Regions from separate parts of the Ureibacillus chungkukjangi genome, predicted to be linked through region 1. Evidence: riboswitches for the same ligand, from Rfam matches in the RefSeq annotation. Region 1 holds a riboswitch; the other holds the start of a gene.

Region 1 (3,190 bases):
TATTTAAAGGAGATGGATTTATTGCAGAAAGAAACGGTTCAAGCAAGAAAACTCGGTTATAATGGAAAGCAAGCTATTCATCCGAAACAAATCGAATGTATTCAAGAAGTATTTAAAGTTCATGAAAGTGAAATTGTTTTGGCAAAAGAAATCGTAAATTTTTTTGAGACGAATAATTTTAAGACCTTGGCATATCAAGACATGATGATTGATATGCCAGTGTATCTTAAAATGAAAAATTTGTTAGCCTCATTAGAAAATTAAAAGCATAAGGCAGGAGGAATAATGAAGAAATTTGAAGTAGTCAACTCGAGCTCTTCCCTATCTGAAACAATATTCAATTCAATAAAACTAGAAATCTTAAAAGGGAATTTAAAACCAAATCAGAGCCTCAGTCAAAAAGAAGTAGCTGATAATTTCAATGTAAGTAGAATTCCTGTTAGAGAAGCTTTTGTTAAATTAGAAAGTATGGGCTTTCTTCAAAAAAGAATTAATAGTCGTTATTATGTTCAGGCATTCTCTGTAAAAGAAATTGAAGATTTATATGATACCCGATTGATTTTAGAGTTGGAAGGATTGAAGATGGCATTTCCACATTATTCAAAGATAGATATTATTTTATATGACGGAATGGTACAGCAAATGGAGCATATAACGGATAGTGGAGATTATATTATTTTAAATGCAAAGTTTCATGAATTGTTGTTAGAAAAGTGCCCTAATAAGCAGCTTGTGGCGTTTATTAATCAATTATGGGATGGTGTAGCACTTTATTCGCCATCTATTATAACGAATCAAAGTCATTTTCCTAACCATGAACATAAAGAATTGATTAATGCAATAAAGCAGAATGATTTAAATACAGCTTTAAGTGTGTATGAACAGCATATAGTAAATGCTAAAAAAAGACTGTTAAAATATATCCAATAGAAGTACCACCTCTACAAATAACTTTGAATTATTTGTGGGGTGGTATTTTTTTGTTATTTCAAGATAATAAACTCAATATTATTTCCATAGATATTATGATAAAATTGATATAAATTATACCGATGTATAATCTTACGATAAAGGCAAACCTATTGAAAGGTAGGGACGCAAAGCTACAGACCTAAGACGTTTTGTTATGGTGGCTGGGTTGCCGAAAAAAGATGGCTTTCAATTATTGAATCCACCTTTTTTTAGGGTGGATTTTTTCGTATTTTTCTTTAAAAAATCACTTAACGATAGGAGAATAACCAGTGAAACTAGTATTTAAAAATACGATAGTTATTAGTATTTTAATAACAATTTCTATGATAAGTATTTCGGCTTTTGGGTACTTGAAGGCGAAGGACTTTCTATATGAAAGATTTGAAGAGCAGGCATTCGGTGAGCTAGAATCCATTAAAGCGAATATCGATATATGGATACAAGGTAAGCAGGAAACAATGGCATACATAGCTGAAGCTGATGAATTAAAGTCGGTTGATACGGAAAAAGCAGATGCTTTAGGAGCTAGAATTGCCGAAAAAACAGGGAATCCAGATGGTTTTGCCTTTATGGATGCGAACGGTTTTTTATATTTAGGTGGCTCCCAAATTCCAGTTGCTGAATTTGAGCATTATCAAGGCGGTATGAAGGAGCTAACGAAAACCTATAATCCAGTACCTTCTTCTTCACCAAGTGTGAATGGTGCTCCAATTGTTTTAACTTCCGCTCCAATTTATGGTGAAAATGGAGAAGTAGTAGGGGTAGCTTCAGGCGGAAACCAAATTGAAAGTCTAATAAATATTATTACTCAAAATACAATTGGGGATAGTGGGTACGTTACAGTCTTTACTAATGACGGGACAATAGTAGCAGGCAAAGAGAAGGAAGATACTCTTAATAAGACTATTGCAGATTATGACAATGCCGATTTAAATAAATTGGTAGATGAAAGTATGGCGGGTAAAAGTAGTGTTATTGAAACAAAATTCGAAGGAGAAGACAGCTTAGTCTTTTATAGCAAAGCAAGTGAAATGGATTGGGGAATTATGATCACAATCCCGACTAAGGAAGCCTTTGCAGATGCTCAATCCTTATTGAACTATTTTATTATTATGACAATTGTCTTTATTTTGATAGGCGCATTGATAAGCTATATTGTTAATCGCCGTTCGTTAAAGCCTATTCAACAGGTCAATGACAAAATTGAAGAACTGGTAACTAATAATGGAGATTTAACACAAAGACTTGCTATCAATAGAAAAGATGAGGTTGGTATGCTGGCAAATAACTTCAACTCCTTATTGGAAAGCTTGCAGGAATTGATTCGAGATATCCTCCATAAGGGGGAAGTAGTTTCTGATAGCACAACTGCCCTTTTAGATCGAGCAGAAGAAATGGTTCATTTATCAGATGGTGTCACTAAAAACGTTCAGCATTCAGCAGAAATTTCTATTGAACAAGAAACTGGCAACAAAAATAATCTACAATCGATTCATGTAATCACGCAAAGTGTTTCAGAAATAAAGGATCATTCCTCTTTAGTATCGAACAAAACGAAGGATGCCTATAAAGAGGTTGAGAAGGCAAATGAAGAAGTAAAAGCGTTGATGAATCAAATGAAAGATATCCAAAATTCAGTCCGTAGCTCATCAGAGACGGTAAAGAAATTAGGGAATCGTTCATCAGAAATTGGCAATATTGTTGGAATGATTACTAGTATTACAGAGCAAACAAATCTTCTTGCTTTAAATGCTTCTATCGAGGCAGCTCGAGCTGGTGAACACGGAAAAGGCTTTGCTGTTGTGGCAAATGAAGTGAAAAAATTAGCTAGCCAATCTGCTCAGTCAGCGGCACAAATCTCAGAGCTCGTAAATCAAATATTAACCGAAACTTCAAGTGCAGTTATAGAGATTGAAGCAGGAACAAATCAATTCGGAACAGGTATGGAAAGACTGCAAGGAGTTAATGGCATTTTACAAAATGTCTATCACTCCACTAAAGCATCTTCGAGTGAAGTGGATTTGATCTTTGATGAAATCGAAACACTTTTAGCGAAAGTTAAAGACGTACAACAAGTAATAAATGATAATTTAGATCGCTCTGTTGAATCTTCAAAATATATTCGAGAAGTAGCCTCTTCCTCAGAGGAGCAGCTTGGCTCAATTCAAGATATCACAGCATCGATTGATAAAACTGCACAATTTGCAGACGAACTAAG
Region 2 (3,190 bases), 160 kb from region 1:
GTCACTTTTATTTCCCCTATTCCAGTTTTTTTTGGTTCAAAGCATTTAATCTCTCTTAGTAATACAAATATATCTTTTATCTATCTCTATTTTTCCAATTTATTCATATCCTTTTATTATACAAAAATGCTTTTAGAAATCGTAATTAAATGTACATTACAATTAGATTACTAGCTTTCACTTTTATGCTATTTCCCTATAACTTATAAATAAAAACCACTTCTTCCAAAAAATCTGGAGAAGTGGTTCAGCTTTCTGTAGAAATCTATTAAGTTCAAAGAAACTTATTTGTCGTTCCCTTTGCCTTTGTTTTCTTTTTCTTGCGATTTATTTTGACCGTTTTGCGCTTTATTAGCCTCATTTTTTTGCTCTTGTTTTACTGCTTGTTTTTCAGTCTGCTGCTGTTGCTTTTCCACACGGTGTTCCTGTGCTTCAGCTTGCTTTTGCTCCGCCTGTGCTTGCTTTCCTTCTAACTTCACTTGTTGCTTTTCGACTGTTTCTGTCTTTTTCTCTTCACTCTTATTCATTTTTTCAACCGGTTTAGCTACTGGAGTTTGAGCTTGTTTTACTTCTGTTGTTTTCACAGTTGATAAAGAAGATTTCTCTTCCTTCTCAACAGATTTAGCCTCAACAGCTGCTGGTGCTTTTGATGTTTTAGCTTTAACTGATTCTTCTGCTTCAGGATTTTCGCTAGAAGCATCTTCTGTAGTATTTACAGCTTCAGTATTTGTTGGGTTTTCTGCTGTCTCCACTTGTGCCTTTTGCTGCTTTTTCTCTTGTTGAGTTAGCTTTTTCGTTACCTTCTTTTCTAGCTTTTCTTGGGCTTTTTCGATATTTTTAGCAATGGCTTCTTTTGCTTTTGGGTTGCTTACTTTTTCAAGTACTGCTTGTAGTGCTACAATATTCGCTGAAAACTTTGCTATCAAAGCTACACGATCTGAGTCTTCTTCTGTTGTGACTTCTTCATTACCAGCAGTTTCCTCTGTTGTTTCTTCTTGAAGTGTCTCTTCAGTTACTCCCTCTTCTAAAGAAGAATCTTCAACCGATGTCTCTGCATCCTCTAATAAATCAAGCGCTGATTCCTGTTGTTCCAAGGCTTTTTCTAAAGCTTCCTTTGCTAAATCCTCTTCTCCAGCCTCAAATAAAGCCTTTGCTTCAGCAATACGCTCCTCTGTTAAAGCTAATAATATATCTGCTTCCTTTTCTTCATCAAAAGTTATTGCTAGCTTAATGCTTTCAGTAAACTCTTTTAAGAAATAAAGGAAATCCCCTGGCAGTAAAGACGGTTCCTCTACAACTGTCTCTTCTTCTACCGGTTCTTCACCTGTCGTTTCTGTTTCAGAAGTTTCCCCTTCATTAGCTGTTGCATCTGTTTCTACTTCTTCATTTACTTCTTCAGTTGAAACAGGTGTTACCTCTTCTGTTGCTTCCTGTTGGACAACCTCTTGTACTTCCTCGACAGCTTCCTCATCGGCAAAAGCCTGTGTAGATCCTATTACTAAAGTAGCCGCTACAACACCTGTAGTGAAAATATTTTTCAATTTAAAATTAGACATTAAAGTCCCTCCATTTTTTGGAAGAAATTAGAATCACCCTATATGATTCGTATTCTTCATTTGGTAGTCCAGCCATCATAGTTTCCCGTAGATCTGTGACTTTGCGTATCTATCTTTCAATAGATTTGCCTTTTACAAATGAGGAACTTAATCACCGTTCGCATCATTTAATCTAAATATAAGTTATTTAATATAAAAATACTAGATTAAATATTTCCCAATATTATATAGATAATCAACACGATAGTTTAATAATCCAATAGAGGAAAATAAAGGGCAGTATCTTTTTAATATAATCGAATACAATTAAATTTTATATGATAAACTTAGTATGTTTTCCAAGATTAATAAATTTCTATAGGATTGGTATTTTATGAAAATAATTCAATCGAAACAAAAAATTAAACTTACAACATTATTAATGACTCTAATTAGTTTATCAGTACTTTTTACTACTTTTATATTATTATTCGCATCTTATCAATCTGAGAAGAAATCATTATCTGATTCATATTTATCCCTTAATTTCTCAAAGGCAGAAAAATTAAGTAGTTCGGTAAACTCCTTATTCAAACTAATGCGAATGAGTTTACAAGAAACTAGCGAATTTTTAGATCCATCGATGACAGATGATGAAATCCAAAAGAATCTAGAGCTGGTGAGGAATACCAGCCAATACTTCAATTCCTTATTATGGATAGACGAAACTGGTCTTGTTCGTAATGTTACACCTATGATAAAGGGTGTAAAAGGCGATTATTCATCAGAAGTTACAAAAGATGTAGTAAATGCAAGAAAACCGATGCTAACATCACCATTTAAAGCACCTACTGGTCGAATGATTGTTTTAATGAGTGAACCATTTTATGATAATGAAGGTAATTACAGAGGCATAATTGGAGGTTCTGTTTATTTACAAGAACAAAATGTTCTTAATGAAATTTTAGGCAATGATACAATAATCGATAATAGCGGTTCTTTTTACTATGTAGTTGGACCAGAAGGAAAGCTACTATTTCATCCCGATATAAAACGTATTGGGGAAAGTGTAATAGAAAACCCTATTATTTTGAAGCTTTTACAGGGACAAAGCGGTATGCAGTTCGTGAAAAATTCAGAAGGCATACCCATGTTTGCTGCATATAGTTATATACCAGAGATTGATTGGGGTGTAATACAACAAACACCGGCTTCATATGTCGATGCACTTTTAAAAAAACATATTCAAAATTTACTTATAATAATTCTTTTTCCCTTTTCTCTATTACTAATAATCTCGCTTGGTTTTGCTAGAAAGTTGGCTAAACCATTTATTGAATTAGCAGACGTTGTGAATCAATTTGGTAACGATAAGCAAATCCGGCCTCCCACTTTCGAATCACATTGGAATCGGGAAGCAGATCTTTTAACTAAGAGTCTAATTATCGCTATACATGCGGTTGAAAACAATAATAGTCTACTATTAGAACAGTCTATGGCGGATACTCTGACCGGTTTGCCTAATCGAAAGAAACTAAATAAAGTGATTACGAATTTAGCAAATAATGGACAATTGTTTTCTTTAGTTCTAATAGATCTTGATCATTTTAAAGAGATCAACGATACGTATGGACATCAATTAGGAGATGAGGTTT

What was found. A riboswitch is a leader RNA that binds a small molecule or an ion and turns the genes downstream of it on or off. The one in region 1 is predicted to bind cyclic di-GMP.
Region 2: another riboswitch for cyclic di-GMP. It lies ahead of LG296_RS15970 (DUF5667 domain-containing protein); the one in region 1 lies ahead of LG296_RS16790 (methyl-accepting chemotaxis protein).

The regions. Positions count from the first base shown of each region.
Region 1 is NZ_CP085009.1:3,378,352-3,381,541, reverse strand. Features, by position in the region: gene LG296_RS16800 (CoA ester lyase) at 1-264, shown strand, start outside; gene LG296_RS16795 (GntR family transcriptional regulator) at 286-930, shown strand; cyclic di-GMP riboswitch class I at 1,063-1,146, shown strand; gene LG296_RS16790 (methyl-accepting chemotaxis protein) at 1,242-3,190, shown strand, end outside.
Region 2 is NZ_CP085009.1:3,214,743-3,217,932, forward strand. Features, by position in the region: gene LG296_RS15965 (SpoIIE family protein phosphatase) at 1-5, opposite strand, end outside; gene LG296_RS15970 (DUF5667 domain-containing protein) at 285-1,556, opposite strand; cyclic di-GMP riboswitch class I at 1,616-1,696, opposite strand; gene LG296_RS15975 (sensor domain-containing diguanylate cyclase) at 1,930-3,190, shown strand, end outside.